Regions from separate parts of the Streptomyces sp. SDT5-1 genome, predicted to be linked through region 1. Evidence: riboswitches for the same ligand, from Rfam matches in the RefSeq annotation. Region 1 holds a riboswitch; the other holds the start of a gene.
The links. A riboswitch is a leader RNA that binds a small molecule or an ion and turns the genes downstream of it on or off. The one in region 1 is predicted to bind cobalamin.

Region 1 (7,765 bases):
CATCGGCCACACCGCGTACAAGATCGCCCTCGGTGACGCGGAGGTGCCGAGCGACGGTGAACTCACCGGCACGCAGCGGCTGTTCATGAACTGGGCGTACTGCTGGCGCACGAAGCGGCGCAAGGAGCAGGAGCAGCAGTACCTCACCATCGACCCGCACTCGCCGCCGGAGTTCCGGGCGAACATCGTGCGGAACCTGGACGAGTTCCACGAGGCGTTCTCGACGGCGGTCGGGGACGGACTGTGGGTCGACCCGGCGGATCGGGTGCGGATCTGGTGAGGCGTTCCTGAGCCAGGGCCGGACGGTCGCGACCGTCCGGCCCTACGGCGCGAGGGCCGACTTCAGGAAGTCGACCGTCGACGCCCACGCCGCGCGGGACGCGGTCTCGTCGTAGACCTCGGGGCGGCCGTCGTTGAAGAAGGCGTGGTCCGCGGGGTACATGCGGAAGTCGGGGGTGATGCCCGACTGGGCCTCGATCGTGGCGCGCAGTCCGTCGAGGGTGGCCGGCGGGATCGCCTCGTCGCGCTCCCCGTAGTGGCCCAGGACGCGCGCCTTCAGGCGGGAGAAGTCGGGGACCGCGCCCTGGATGACGCCGTAGAACGGGACGGCCGCGCTCACCCGCGGGTCCTCAGCCGCGAGGTGGAGGACGAAGCCGCCGCCCATGCAGAAGCCGACCGCGCCCACGGTGTCGGTCGTGACCTGGGGGAGCGCGAGCAGGCAGTCGACCGCGCCGGACAGCAGTTCCACGCCGCGCTCGACCGGCAGTTCCCGCATCATGCGGAACGCTTCCTGGGAGTCGTGCGCCACGTTCCCGCCGTACAGGTCGGGGGCGAGCGCCACGAAGCCCTCGGCGGCGAGCCGGTCCGCGACATCGGCGATGTGGTCGGTGAGGCCCCACCACTCCTGGATGACGATGACGCCGGGGCCCTGTCCCGAGGCCGGCAGGGCGAGGTAGCCGTGGGCGGTGCCGCCGCCGCTCTCGAACGTGATGTTCTGGTGCGCGGGGCGGCCCGTGGAGCGGGGGGTGCGGGGGGTGTCAGCCATGGGGCCCACGATGCCACCGCGGAGCGCCCCGCGGTGGCGCCGGGTGGGCCGGTCGGGCCGGGTCAGTCCTTCTTCTGGGCCGCCGACTGGAGCGCCGTGATGCACGTGGCGATCGCGGCCTGAAGCTCCTCGAGACGCTGGAGCATGTCGTCCTCGACGATGTCGTCGATCTCCTCGACGTCGTCGAACGTCAGCTCCTCGAACGCCTTCGTCGCCTTCTGGAGGCTGCTGTAGAACTTGGCGCGGCGCTCCTGGACCCGCAGCTCGGGGTCCTTCTCGACGGTCTCGGCGACGAGGGTGCGCACGGTGTCGTACGCCTCGCGGGCCCACTCGCCCGCCTCCTCGTCCTCGTCCAGCTCGTCGATGAGGGAGAGGTGCCGCTCGGCCTCCTCGCGCAGCTCGGGGGAGGCGTCGATGGTCTGGCCCGCGGGGGTCTTGACCTGGCCCTCCTCCGCGATCTTCCGGACGTACTCCAGCTGGCCGCCGGTCTTCGTCTCCTCGGCGACGGCCTTCTTCAGGTCGTCCGTGCGTACGATGTCGCGGGCCAGGCCCGTGCGCAGCGCCGGGTCCTCGTCGAGGCGGTCCATCAGCGCCTTGCGGGCGGCCTCCGCCGTGCCGGGGTCGGCGAGGATCGCGGCCCGCAGCGCCGTCGGGTTCTCCGCGACCTCCAGGGCCTTCGTCGGGCGGATGCCCTCGGCCTCGGCGGCCTCCGTGATCGCCTGGCCGCGCACCGAGGTCGCGCTGTTGCGGGAGACGTAGTACGACAACCAGACGTCGGCCTCGGGGAGTTCGACGTCCTCGCCGGGCGTGAGGGCCTCGAACTGGGGGACGAGGCCGTCGTCCGCCGCGCTGTCCCACGCCTTGTAGAAGCGCATGACGCGGTCGGCCGAGCAGCCCGCCAGCTCGGCGAACTTCCGCGCCGAGACCTTCGACGACTCGCCGGCCGGCTGCCCGCCGGGGCGCACGCTGCGGGCCACCTTCAGGGCGAAGGCCCAGCCGCCGGTGCGGGCGTAGACGCCGAACTCGTGGGCGTCGCGGGTGATGGCCTCCGGTACGTCGCCGGGGGCGGGGTCGTCGTCGGCCTCCGCCTCGGAGTCGGCATCGGCGTCGGCGACCACGGGGACCTCGGTGGGCGGGGTCCAGAAGCTGCCGGAGGCGTCGTCGGACGCGTCCTGCGGGGCGGAGGCCGGGGCGGGGACCTCGGCGTCCGACGCCTCGGTCTCGGCGGTGGTCGGCGGGGTCCACATGTTCGCGGTGTCCCCGGGCTCGGCCGTCTCCTCGTTCGCGGGCACGGCGGCGGCGCCGTCCGGGGCGACGGCCGGCGCGGGCACGGGCTCCGCGGTGGCCTCGGCGCCGGACTGGACAGCGGCGTCGGACGAGTCGATGGCTACGGACACGTAGGCACTCCTGAGTGATCGGGCACGTGCGGGTTGACGAGCCACTTTATCGCTCTGATTAGGGTGTTTTGCGCGCGAGTTGCCGCGGCGGCGTGCCGGACACGCGTGCGAAGGGGGAACGGCCGGGCCGCGGGCCCGGAACGGACGGGCCCGCCATTCGCGGCTCCCCCTTCTGCGAACGGCGGGCCCGGGCTCGGCCTCGACCGTGCGCCGCGGCGGGAGGGCGAGGGCACGGGAGGCTCGATACCGCAGCATCTCAGCGCGGGCCCCCGTGGGGGACGGGGCCAACGGGCCCTCACGGTGGGCCGAACGGCCCGGATTCAACCAGCCGCTCGGGCCCCTGGCGCCCCGCCGCCACCCACGGTCCCCGCGCGCCGCGTCACCCCTGCCGCACGCCCGCCCCGCGCACGACCCGCAGCAGGTACTCCTTGCGGTGCAGCGGATCGTGGTCGGTGCGGAAACGGCGCGGCGCGTCGTCGCGGACCGGGGCGTAGTGGTCGAAGGCGGCCTCCAGGACGCCCTCGCCCCGGGTGAGCCCCGGCAGCCGGCGCTCCAGGTCCCGCACCCGCGCCGCGGGGATCAGCCCGTCGACCGTGGCCCACGCCCCGCCGTCCGCCGTGCGCTGCCCGGTCGGCACGGCCCGCAGCCGGGTCAGGGCGGGCAGCACCGCCCCGTACAGATCGGCCGGGATGTCGAGGCGGAAGCGGTGCATCGGCTCGCACACCGTCGTGCCCGCGCGCTCGAGGGCGCTCATCAGGACCAGTGGTGTCAGGCCGCGGAAGTCCGCCCCGGTGCTCGACATCGACTTGTCGAAGACGGCGTGCGCGTGGCTCTGCCGCGGCGCGTACCCGGAGCGGAACAGCGTCACCGTGCAGTCCGTGACCCGCCAGCCGAGCAGCCCCTGGCCCAGGGTCTCGTGCACGGTCTCCTCGACGGCCTTGATGAACGCCATGGGCAGCGAGCCGAGTTCGATGCCGAGCCGGAACGCGACGCCGGAGCCGACCGGCGCCGGGTCGACGCGCAGTCCGATGGTCGCGAGGAACGGGTTGCCCTCGTCCTTCATGGCCTCGGCCGCCTCGCCCGATCCCGTCGGCCGCTCGACGCACAGCGGCGTCGTCGCGCGGAACGTGACGTCGAGCCCGAACTCCTCGGCGAGCGTGGCCTGGACGACCTCCTTCTGCACCTCGCCGTAGAGCGACAGGAAGATCTCCTGGCGGACGTCGTCCTGGCGCAGGCCGATCAGCGGGTCCTGCTCGGCGAGCTGGGTGAGCGCGGCGAGCAGGGCGCCGCGCAGGCCGGGCCGCTCGGGCTCGACGACCGTCTCCAGGGTCGGCGGCGCGAAGTGGTGTTCCTCGACCGGTGCTCGAGGCTCTCCGAGGTCGTCGCCGACGCGCACGCCGCCGAGCCCCCACAGTCGCGCCACCCTCCCGGGCCCGGCCTCCGCCGCCGGGACGTCCGCCCCGTCCGCGAAGACCCGTACTCCCGTCAGCCGCTCCTCGCCGCCGCCGGGCAGCGCGAGGCGCTCGCGCACCCGCAGCGTCCCGGTGAAGACACGGGCGTACGCGATCTTCTCGCCGGCCGGTCCGCGCTCCACCTTGAACACCCGGGCGGAGAGCGGCAGTCGGTGCCGCTCCTCCGCGGCCGGAAGCAGCCGCGTGACGCCGTCCACGAGGGCGTCGACCCCCGCGCCCGTCATCGCCGAGCCGAAGTACACCGGATGGGCCTGCGCCCGCGCCGTCTGCTCGGCGAGCGCGTCCCACAGCCTGCCGTACGTCACCGACTCCTCGTCCTTGACGTACGCCTCCAGGAGGCCGTCGTCGCGGGCCGAGAGCACGTCGACCAGGCGGGCGCGGTGGTCCGCGTCCCCGGCGGCGTACGGGACGCAGCGCGCGGAGCGGTCGCCGAGGCCGCCGGTCACCGTGTTCATCGGGACCACGGCGGGTGTGAGCTTGCGGCGCAGGTCGTCGAGGAGCGTGGCCTCCCGGGCGCCGCGCCGGTCGACCTTGTTGACGAACACCACGGTGGGGATGCGCAGTCGGCGCAGCGTCCGCATCAGGACGCGGGTCTGCGCCTGGACGCCCTCCACGGCGGAGACGACGAGCACCGCCCCGTCGAGCACGCCGAGCACGCGCTCGACCTCGGCGATGAAGTCCGGGTGACCCGGTGTGTCCACCAGGTTGACGGTGGTGCCGCCGACCGGGAACGACACCACGGCCGCCTTGATGGTGATGCCGCGCCGGCGCTCCAGGTCCAGGGAGTCCGTGCGGGTGCTCCCGTCGTCGACCCGGCCGAGCTCGTCGATCACCCCGGCCGAGTGCAGGAGCCGCTCGGTCAGGCTGGTCTTACCGGCGTCTACGTGCGCGAGAATTCCAAGATTCAGCAATGCCACGGGCAGTCGAGTCCTCGAAGGAAGGGAATGCCACGGCGGCGGAATCCGCGGTGGCCCTCGGAAGGAACGTGACTGCAGCGCGCATGGATCGGTCCTCACGGTCGGGATGCGCGACTCGTGCCGCACGGGAATCAGTGCAGCAGCGCGCCGCGCATCCCGGCAACCGAATTACCCGGCGTCGGCCACCCGCGCCGACCATCGCTGCTCGACCCGCGCCAGCCGCCAGTAGGCGATCGCCGCCGCCCACACGACGACGAACAGGCCAACGATGACGTACCCGACGTTGTCGAGGTCGAGACCGGCGATCCAGCCGGTCACCGCGTCGCTGAGGTCCAGCTTGTCGTGGAGCACGCCCACGAGTTCGATCGTCCCGATGAAGAACGCGACCGCGATCGACAGACCGGTGATGGTGAGGTTGTAGAACACCTTGCGCACCGGGTTCGAGAACGCCCACTGGTAGGCGAAGTTCATGAACGTGCCGTCGAGCGTGTCGAACAGGCTCATGCCCGCGGCGAACAGCAGCGGAAGGCACAGGATCGCGTACCAGGGCAGGCCCGCCGCGGCGCCGCTGCCCGCCATCACCATCAGCGTCACCTCGGTCGCGGTGTCGAAGCCGAGCCCGAAGAGGAAGCCGAGCGGGAACATCTGCCCGGGGCGGGTGATGGACTTGGTGAAGCGGCCGAGGATCCGGTTCATGAACCCGCGCGAGTCCAGGTGCTGCTCGAGCTTCCGCTCGTCGTACGAGCCCGCGCGCATCGCCTTGAAGACCTTGAGGATGCCCATCAGGGCGACGAGGTTGAGCGCGGCGATGAGGTACAGGAAGGTGCCGGAGACGGTCGTACCGACGACGCCGAGCACTTGGTGGGTGGGGGAGTCGTCGCTCGTCAGGGTGGTCGCGAGCGCCGTGCCGCCCGCGACGAGGGCCGCGAGCACGACCACCACGCTGGAGTGGCCGAGCGCGAACCAGAAGCCGACAGAGACGGGCCGCTTGCCGTCCGCCATCAGCTTGCGGGTGGTGTTGTCGATGGCCGCGATGTGGTCGGCGTCGAACGCGTGCCGCATGCCGAGCGTGTACGCCGTGATGCCGAGGCCGATGCCGAAGGCCTTGTTGCCCACTTCGTAGTGCTCGGGGACGACGAGCAGGAAGAGCACGCCGAACGCGACGACGTGCAGCGCGGCGATCACCGCGATCAGGCCCGCCGTGCGCAGCGTGTCCTCGCGGCGCCAACGGAAGGCAGGGGAGGGGGAATTCAGGAGATTCGGGGAGTTCCCGGGCAGGGTCATGCGTCGATCACGCTCCAGCACCTCGTGGATCACTTCGTGAGATGCCGTGGCCGGTCTCCTGGCTTACGGGTGTGCCCGTCGCTCCGGCCTTCCCAGCGGCCGACGGCCGCCAGTGGCGCACAGGATGGAACGACGCGCCCCGGACGTCGCTGTCCGGAACCCGATCACAGTGGCGAGGGCCGCTCCGGAATGGGCCCCTGAAGGGCTGTCACCGGTCTTCCCGAGCACCACGGCCCGACCACCCTACTACCTACCGCGCGGCCCGCTCCCGGGCCCGGCGGATCTCCTCGTAGGCCTTCTCGCGGCCCTCCCAGTGCGAGCCGTCGACCGATTTGCCCGGCTCCAGGTCCTTGTAGACCTCGAAGAAATGGGTGATCTCCAGGCGGTCGAACTCCGGGATGTCCTCGATGTCCCGGGTCGCGTCGTGCCGCGGGTCGTGCGCGGGCACGCACAGGATCTTCTCGTCCGGGCCCTTCTCGTCGCTCATCACGAACATCCCGATGGCGCGGCACTCGATGGCGCAGCCGGGGAACGTCGCGTCGCCGGTCAGGACGAGCGCGTCCAGCGGGTCGCCGTCGCCGCCGAGCGTGCCGTCGACGTAGCCGTAGTCCGCGGGGTACTGCGTCGACGTGAACAGCATCCGGTCGAGCCGGATCCGGCCGAGGTCGTGGTCCATCTCGTACTTGTTCCGGGACCCCTGGGGGATCTCCACGATGACGTCGAACGCCTCGGCGCGTGCCTGACTGCTGCCCAATGTGGCCTCCTTGCCGCATCCCGACGACCACGAGTGTGCGCCGTGCCGGGCAAGGGCGGAACCCCTCAGGCCGCCGGGGGAACGGCGAATTCGAGTTCGGGCCGGTCCCAGGCGACGGCCGGCGGGCGGGCGGCCACCGTGCCGGTCCGGCGCGCGCCCATGCTCCGGTAGAAGCCCTCGGCGGGCGGATGCGCGACGACCCGCACATGGTCGAGGCCCGCGCCGACGGCCTGTGCCAGCATGTGCGCGATGAGCAGCCGGCCGATGCCGCGGCCCTGCGCCTCGTCCGCGACGAACATCAGGTCGAGCTCCCGCGGCGCGAGCAGCAGCGCGTAGAAACCGAGCACCCGCCCGTCGGCCTCGTCCACGGCCACATGCACCGGGTGCGCCTCTATGTAGTCCGGGCCCACCCGGTACCCGGCGACCATGGAGGCGTACGGGTCCCGGTAGGCGCTGGAGCCACGCACGAGGCGGGTGAGGCGCCGGGCGTCCTGTGCGGTGGCCCGCCGGACCGTGACGGCCGGTGCTCCTCCGCGGCGTGTAACGCGCGCGTTCATGGGTCGAGTATTACGCATCCGGGGTCAGGGCCTGGCCCCGGGCACCGTGGAGTGCGCCTGGCGCAGGAACGCGGCGTTGTCCGGGCTCTGCCGCAGCTTCTCGATCAGCGCCTCGTACGACGCGTACGGGTCCCGGGTCTGCAGGGCCCGCCGCAGGCCCCGGACGACGGACAGCTCGGCTGCCGGCTGCAGCAGCTCCTCGCGGCGGGTGCCGGACGGGGTGAGGTCGACGGCGGGGTGGACGCGGCGCTGGGCGAGGGTGCGGTCGAGGCGCAGCTCCATGTTGCCGGTGCTCTTGAGCTCCTCGAAGTAGTAGTCGTCGGCGCGGGAGCCGGTGTC
Region 2 (7,765 bases), 1.7 Mb from region 1:
GGCGAACGACGGGGACGCCGTGACGATGTCGGGGGTGGGGCCGTCCGCCACGATCTCGCCGTCCGCGAGGATCGCCACCCGGTGGGTCAGCTCGGCCGCCAGCTCCACGTCGTGCGTCGCCATCACGATGGCGTGGCCCTCCGCCGCGAGGTTCCGCAGGATCGCGACGAGGCGGGCCTTCGCCGCGTAGTCCAGGCCGCGCGTCGGCTCGTCGAGGAGGAGCAGGGGCGGGGCCGCGGTCAGCACGACGGCCAGCGCGAGCGTGAGGCGCTGGCCCTCCGAGAGGTCCCGCGGGTGGGTGTCGTCGGCGATGCCGGGGAGCAGGTCGGTGAGGAGGGCGCGGCAGGTGCCGGGGGCGGCGCCCGCGTCCTTGTCCGCCGCGGCGCACTCCGCCGCGACCGTGTCGGCGCAGAGGAGGTCGCGGGGTTCCTGGGGGACCAGGCCGACCTTGCGGATGAGGTCGCGGGGGGTCGTCCTGTGCGGGGTGGCTCCGCCGACCGTGACCGTTCCCGAGGTCGGCTTGATCAGGCCGACGAGGGTGGAGAGGAGAGTGGACTTTCCGGCGCCGTTGCGGCCCATCAGGGCGAGCACCTCGCCGGTGGTGACCGTGAGGTCGATGTGGCGGAGGGCTTCGATGCGGCCTCTTCTTACGCCGAGGTTTTTCGTTGCGGCCAGAGGGGTTGCGGTCGCGGGGCTCCGCCCCGGGCCCCGCTGCTCAATCTCCCCCAGACTCCGTCCGGGGGTACCCCCTGCAGGGGCTTGATCTGGCCGAGCTGCTCGATCGGCCCCCATGGCTGTGGATGCCAGTCGGTGTTTCAGGTCTCCCGCCGCTCGCCTCGCGTTCCGCACCGTCAGGGGCAGCGGCGTCCAACCCGCCAAGCGGCCCAGGCCCACCACCGGTGGGTACACCGGGGAGATCGCCATGATGTCGGCCGGGGCGCCCACCCTCAGCGGCTCCCCGGCCGCCGGCAACAGCGCCACCTGGTCCGCGTACTGGATGACCCGCTCCAGGCGGTGTTCCGCCATGAGGACCGTCGTGCCGAGGTCGTGGACCAGGCGTTGCAGGACCGAGAGGACCTCCTCGGCGGCCGCAGGGTCGAGGGCCGACGTCGGTTCGTCGAGGACCAGGACCTGAGGGTGCGGGGTGAGGACGGAGCCGATCGCGACGCGCTGCTGCTGGCCTCCGGAGAGCGTGGAGATGGGGCGGTCGCGCAGGTCCGCGAGGCCGAGGAGGTCGAGGGTCTCCTCCACGCGGCGGCGCATGACCTGCGGGCTCAGGCCCAACGACTCCATGCCGTACGCGAGTTCGTCCTCGACCGTGTCCGTCACGAAGTGCGCGAGCGGGTCCTGGCCCACCGTGCCGACGACGTCGGCGAGTTCGCGCGGCTTGTGGGTGCGGGTGTCGCGGCCCGCGACCGTGACCCGGCCGGCGAGCGTGCCGCCGGTGAAGTGCGGCACGAGCCCGCTCACCGCTCCGAGGAGCGTGGACTTGCCGACGCCCGAAGGGCCCGCGAGCAGCATCAACTCGCCCTCCGGCACGTGGAGGTGGATGCCGCGGACGGTGGGCTCCGGTGCGTCGTCGTAGGTGACGGAGACGTTCTCGAAGCGGATCATGACGCTGCCTCCGTCGGCTTGTCGGGAGCGGGAGCGGGTGCGAGGAAGGCCGGGAGGAGCCCGAGCAGGATGCCCGCCGCGGGCCACAGCGGCAGCGAGGGCGCCGCGAGCGGCACGACGGGCGGCTGGAGGGCCGCCGGGTCACGGGCGCCCGCCCAGATCATCACCGCCGCGGCCGCCGCCCCCGACGCCGCGACGAGCCAGGCCCTGACGCCCCACACGTCGGGCCGGTAGCGGGTGCGGACCGTGCGCCGGCCGCCCAGCCACAGACCGCCGAGCGCCGCCGCGACCCCCGCCAGTAGGACCGGGAGCCCGTATCCGGCGCCGGACGCGGCGAGCAGCCCGTACGTTCCCGCGCACACCCCGATGAGTCCGCCGAGGGTGAGCGCGGCCGTGGCCCGGCGGACGGCGGGCGGCACCTCGGCGGTGCGGCCGTAGCCGCGCGCGTCCATCGCGGCGGCGAGCGCCACCGAGCGTTCCAGCGCCCCTTCGAGGACCGGGAGGCCGACCTGGAGCAGCCCGCGCAGGCCCTTGTCGGGGCGGCCCCGCAGCCGCCGCGCAGCCCGCAGCCTGCGCACGTCCGCGACCAGGTTCGGGGCGAACGTCATCGCGACGACGACCGCGACCCCGGCCTCGTACAGCGCGCCCGGCAGGGACTTGAGGAGCCGGGACGGCGACGCGAGGGCGTTCGCGGCGCCCACGCAGATCAGCAGCGTGGCCAGCTTCAGGCCGTCGTACAGGGCGAAGACCAGGCCTTCGAGGGTGACGGGGCCGCCGATGCGGACGCCCTGCGCCCAGTCAGGCAGCGGGACCTCGGGAAGCGTGACCAGGAGGTGGGTGCCGGGGATCGCCGAGCCGAGGAGCGTCGCGAAGACCAGACGGATGCCGAGGACCGCGAGCGCCAGCTTCACGAACGCCCCGTACGAGCGCGCCCACGGCGCCTCGGTGCGGCGCGCCGCCACCACGTAACCCGCGACGCCGATCAGGAGCGCGAGCAGCAGCGGGTTCGTGGTGCGGGACGCGGCCGTGCCGAGGCCGAGCGCCCAGATCCACCAGGCGCCCGGATGCAGGGCGTTGGAGCGGTGCGCCCGCGGGGCGCGCAGCGTACGAGCGGACATCGGGTCAGCCGCGGCGGCGTCGGGCCTGCACGCCCGCCCCGACACCGAGCACGACGACCACGGCGATGCCCGCGATGAGGCCGACGGACGGGCCGGAGTCCCCGGAGTCGCCAGCGTTCTTCTCGGCCGGCTGTCCGGACGCCTTGTCGGTCTTCTCGCCCGACACCTGCTCGCCGCAGCCCGCCTTCGGGTAGCCGGAGATCGCGCACAGCATCGCGCTGCTGTCGTAGCGCAGCGGCTTCGCGACGGCGGCCAGCGCGTCGGCGCTCGTCGCGTCCTCGGCCACCTGCGCGCACGCGGTGCGCGGCTTCGGCGGGGTCTCGCCCGACGGGGCGTCGGCCGCCGTGCCCGCGTCGATGACCAGGGCGATCCGCTTCTCGCCGTCCTTGGCGGGGGTGTCGGCGCAGATCGTGTCGAAGTCCGCGGCGCCGCGCGGCTGCTTCGCGTCCTCGGAGTCCTCGCTCACCGCGAACCGGAAGCCCTGCACGTCCCCGTCCGACGGCTTGGTCTGCGAGGGGCCCGCCGTCGCGTACGTCCATGCCTGCTTGCCGTCCCGCTCCCAGAACGACCAGTACCGGTACCCGGCCGCCTGCGCGGGGGCGGCCGCCACGACGCCGAGCACCAGCGCGAGCAGGCCGAGCAGGAGCCCGGTCCACCTCCGCGCGGTCACGGCTGCTGCTTCTTGCGGCCGCTGAGCAGGAAGCCGGCGCCGACCGCGGCGATGAACATCACGCTGATGATCCACCAGTTGGCTCCGCTGCCGCCGTCGTCCTTCTTCTCGTCGGGGTCGGAGGCGGAGGACTTCGTGGAGGCGGGCTCGGGGCCCGTCTTGTTCAGGGCGCTCACCAGGTCGGTGCCGCCGAAGTCGCGCGGGTCGTTGCCGGTGGCCCGCGCGGCGAAGATCAGCTCGGCGTAGGCGGCGGGTCCGGTCTGCGCGGCCCAGTCCTGCGCGTTCTTCTCCAGCCAGGTGTACGGGTCCTTCGTGTACTTGGTGCCCTCCGCGGCGGCGACGGCGGTGATCGCGTCGGCCGTGTTGCCGTAGTCGGGCTGGTCCTTGGCGCCGGCGAGCTGGGACTTCAGGTACAGGCGCGGCTGGAGCTGGTTCTGGAGGTACACGGCGCCGTTGTGGGCGAGCGCCTTCGCGTCCTTGCCGTCCTCGCAGGTGTACGAGTCCGGGGCGGAGCCCTTGTCGGGCGCGAAGCCGGTGCCGAGGGCGCCGAGCACGCCGGCCGCGGTGGCGTCGGCGTTCGCGGCGAGCCCGCCCTTCTTGTCGGGCTGGTAGGCGAGAGCACCGCCGTCCTCGCCCTTGGAGCACGGCAGGGCGAGGGAGGCGAGGGCGTCGGTCGCGGTCCTCCCCTTGGAGGACTTCACCTCGGACGGCTTCTCGCCCGCCGCGACGAGCGCGCCGACGACGACGGACGTGGAGTTCGCGTCGCTGTCCATGCCGAGGCCGTAGCCCCAGCCTCCGTCGGCGTTCTGGCTCTTCTTCAGCCGGTCGACGCCCTTGGCGACCTCGCCGTCGCGGCCGCCGACCGCGGCGAGGGCCTGGACGGCGGCCGCGGTGGCGTTGCTGTCGATCTTCGTCTTGGTGTCGCAGGGCTTTCCGGGCTCGGCGCGGTAGGCGGCGAAGCCGCCGTTCTCGCACTGCTGGCCCGCCAGCCAGTCGACGGCCTTCGCGGCGGGCTTCACGCCCACCTCGTGCTGCGCGACGAGCGCGAGGGACTGCCGCCACACGCCGTCGTACGTGGGGTCGCCCTTGCCGTAGAGGCCGGACGGGACGGTCACCTTCGGGGAGGGGGAGGCACTGTCCGCGGCCGCGGCGTGCGCGCCCAAGGCGCCGATCGCGATGGTCGCGGCGACGAGCGCGGTGCTGCGGCGCATGTTCATGGTGGGGCGGGCTGCCTCTCCCTGCGGGGAGCGGGGCGGCGCGGCACACGGGGGCACCGGGCGGCTCCGGCTCCGTATTCCTCGACGGTCGTGAGCCGAGCGCGTACGTGCGAGGTGTTCCGGCTCTCACGGTTGCGGGGTCAGCGCCGGATTTGCACCGGCTTCCCCTCGTACGTACGTACTACGACGCCCTAACTGTACCCGGCACCGTGGCCGCGTCCCCTGGGGCTCCGCCGCCTCAGCGGACGTCGACCGGGCCGTCGTCCGCGCCGCCGCGCGGAGCACCCACGTAGCGCTCCACCGCCGAGCCGACGCCGTCCGGGGACTCCCCGGAGAGGTTCTTGCGGACCGAGTCGAGGATCGTGAGGCCCTGGCCGACGAGGCCCGCCGCGATCTCGCCCAGGCCGTCCGCCCCGTTCAGGACGTTGACGTTCGCGCCGGCGAGCCCCGCCGACGCCTCCTTCACGATCTGCGGCAGCTGGTCGATGAGCATCCGGTCGAGCGCCACCCGGTCGTACGACGCCGCGGCCTCCGCCTGGATCTTCGTACGCTCGGCCTCCGCGAGCGCCAGCACCCGGATCCGCTCCGCGTCCGCCTGCGCCGGCTTGACCACCTCGGAGATCAGCTCCTTCTCCCGCAGCTCGGCCTGTTTCAGCGCGAGCTCCGTCTGCGCCTCGAGCACCTCCTGCTGCGCGTGGGCGAGGGCCAGCGGACCCGCCTGCTCGGCCTGCGCCTTGGCGCGGTCCACGTCCGCGTTGTACTCGGCCTGCACGATCGCGGTCTGCCGCGCGTACTCGGCCTGCCGCCGCGACGACTCCTGCTCGGCCTCGGCCGCCGCCTGCGTCGCCTGCGCCTGCGCGATCTTCGCCTGCCGCTGGATGGCCGCCTTGTGCGGGCGCGACATCGCCTCGATGTAGCCGGTGTCGCCGTCGTCGATGGACTGGATCTGGAGCGAGTCGACGTGCAGGCCGATCTTCGCCATCTCCGACTTCGACGTGTCCAGGACCTCCGTCGCCAGCTTCTGGCGTTCCGTGACGATCTCCTCGACCGTCATCGAGCCGATGATCGAACGCAGGTGGCCCGCGAAGATCCGGCCGGTCAGGACCGACATCTGGTCCTGGTCGGAGAGGAAACGCTGACCGGCGTTGACGATCGACTCGTGGTCGTTGCCGACCTTGAACGCGATGACCGCGCGCACGGTCAGGGCGATGCCCTGCCGGGTCACGCACTTCTCGACGACCTCGGCCTCCATCATCGCGAGCGACAGGAAGCGGGTCTTGCGGAACACGGGAAGCACGAACTTCCCGTGTCCGGTGACGACGCGGAACGGAGCTCCCCCAAGTCCCCGCCTGCCGCCCGAGATCAGCATCGCCTCGTCGGGCGCGGGAACGCGATATCCGAACATGCCTGTACGTCTCCTTAGCGGGAGCCGCCCTCGCCACCGGAGAGGAGAGGGTCGTGCCAGGCCATGACCGAGACCTGCCGGCTGCCGCGGGATTCGATCACGAGCACGGTGGCGTGCCGGGGCAGGGGCTCGTCCGAGTACGCGAGAAAGGTCTCGGTCCCGCCCCTGACCTGCACCAGTACCTCGCCCGGACCTTCGGCCCCACGTGTGCCGACGACCAGCTTCCCCGTCCGGCCGACCACAGCCTCGTCCGGCGTCATCGGCGGGTGCCCCCTTGTTGTTCCAGCCTCTTGGGGGCCGAAGATACGCCCCCGTGGGCGCCTCTTCCATGAAAGGCGCGGCAAAGATCGGGGGTGCTAACCGACCGCCGCGTACCGCACGGGGTCGCTGCCCGGGACCTGCTCCACGCGGCCCGTCTTCTCGAGGCGGCGGAGGTGGGCCTCCGCCTCGGAGACCGCGATGTTGCGGGAGCCGTAGGGGATCTGGGCCCAGGGGCGGTTCCACTCCATGCGCTCGGCGAGCTGCCAGGGGGTGAGGGGAGTGGAGAGGAGGCCGAGGAGTCCGGTGAGGCGCTCCTCGTGGTGGTCGAGCAACTCCCGTACGCGGGCCGGGGTGTCGGCGAACGGATGCTGGTGGGCGGGCAGCACCTCCGCCGGGTTCAGGCGCCCGATCCGTTCGAGGGAGTCGAGGTAGTCGCCGAGCGGGTCGGTGACGGTGGCGTCGTCGGGGTCCTCGTAGAGACCGATGTGCGGGGTGATGCCCGGCAGGACGTGGTCGCCGGAGAAGAGCCTGCCGTGGCCCGCGCGGCCCTCCGGGTGCTCCTCCTCCAGGTGCAGGCAGACGTGTCCCGGCGTGTGGCCCGGCGTCCAGATCGCGCGGAGCCTGCGGCCCGGCAGGTCGAGGAGGTCGCCGGGGGTGATGGTGCGGTCCGGCAACGCGGGTGCGAAGCCCGGCAGTTGACGGGGCTTCCCGGAGTCGCGGGCCGCGATCAGCGGGGCGATGTGGTCCTCGGGCGCACCGGCCGCGACCAGCTTCGCCACCATGTACGCGTACCAGCGCGCCGGCTTGTTCTCGCGGGTGCGCCGCACCACCGCGGCGTCCGCCTCGTGCATGGCGATCCACGCCCCGGACGCCTCCCGCACCTTCGCCGACAGGCCGTGGTGGTCCGGGTGGTGGTGCGTGATGAGGACGCCGGTGAGCTCGGAGACGCTCGTGCCGCAGGCCGTCAGGCCCGCGGACAGCGCGTCCCAGGAGGCCGGATCGTCCCAGCCGGTGTCGACGAGCACGGGGCCCGCGTCCGTGTCGACGAGGTAGACGAGCGTGTAGCCGAGCGGGTTGTCGGGGATCGGTACGCGGATGCTGTGCACGCCCCCGCTGTGGTCGGTCACCTGCGTCGCCTCTGCCATCGGACACCCTCCGCCGCTCCAGCCGAACTGCCGCCACTGTACGGGAACTTGTAGAACTCGTTTCAATGGTCGCCCGGGCGAACCGTATCCCGGGGGTCGCGGAGCGGCCTCCCCGCTCCCACCGCGCCCTTCCGGATCGTTACTAGAACTGGTATCAGTTCTGAAACACCGTCAGAATTGTCGTGCGTGAGGATGCCGGCCATGACCGAGCTCTTGGAATACGGACAGCTGTTCATAGGCGGGGAGTTGACCGACCCGCTCGGCAAGGAGGTCATCGACGTCGTCTCGCCGCACACCGGCGAGGTCTTCGGCCGGGTGCCGCACGCCGCGCCCGC

Region 2: another riboswitch for cobalamin. It lies ahead of ACTWJ8_RS13935 (prenyltransferase/squalene oxidase repeat-containing protein); the one in region 1 lies ahead of ACTWJ8_RS06130 (HoxN/HupN/NixA family nickel/cobalt transporter).

Annotation. Positions count from the first base shown of each region.
Region 1 covers NZ_CM125963.1:1,289,140-1,296,904, reverse strand. The annotation lists gene ACTWJ8_RS06150 (M13 family metallopeptidase) at 1-280, shown strand, start outside; gene ACTWJ8_RS06145 (dienelactone hydrolase family protein) at 323-1,045, opposite strand; gene ACTWJ8_RS06140 (hypothetical protein) at 1,108-2,442, opposite strand; gene ACTWJ8_RS06135 (GTP-binding protein) at 2,822-4,831, opposite strand; gene ACTWJ8_RS06130 (HoxN/HupN/NixA family nickel/cobalt transporter) at 5,000-6,115, opposite strand; cobalamin riboswitch at 6,147-6,362, opposite strand; gene ACTWJ8_RS06125 (inorganic diphosphatase) at 6,366-6,869, opposite strand; gene ACTWJ8_RS06120 (GNAT family N-acetyltransferase) at 6,935-7,426, opposite strand; gene rho (transcription termination factor Rho) at 7,451-7,765, opposite strand, start outside.
Region 2 covers NZ_CM125963.1:2,974,306-2,982,070, reverse strand. The annotation lists gene ACTWJ8_RS13950 (ABC transporter ATP-binding protein) at 1-1,614, opposite strand, end outside; gene ACTWJ8_RS13945 (energy-coupling factor transporter transmembrane component T) at 1,611-2,732, opposite strand; gene ACTWJ8_RS13940 (SCO2322 family protein) at 2,737-3,402, opposite strand; gene ACTWJ8_RS13935 (prenyltransferase/squalene oxidase repeat-containing protein) at 3,399-4,619, opposite strand; adenosylcobalamin-variant (AdoCbl-variant) riboswitch at 4,724-4,800, opposite strand; gene ACTWJ8_RS13930 (flotillin family protein) at 4,858-6,024, opposite strand; gene ACTWJ8_RS13925 (hypothetical protein) at 6,039-6,284, opposite strand; gene ACTWJ8_RS13920 (MBL fold metallo-hydrolase) at 6,381-7,430, opposite strand; gene ACTWJ8_RS13915 (aldehyde dehydrogenase) at 7,632-7,765, shown strand, end outside.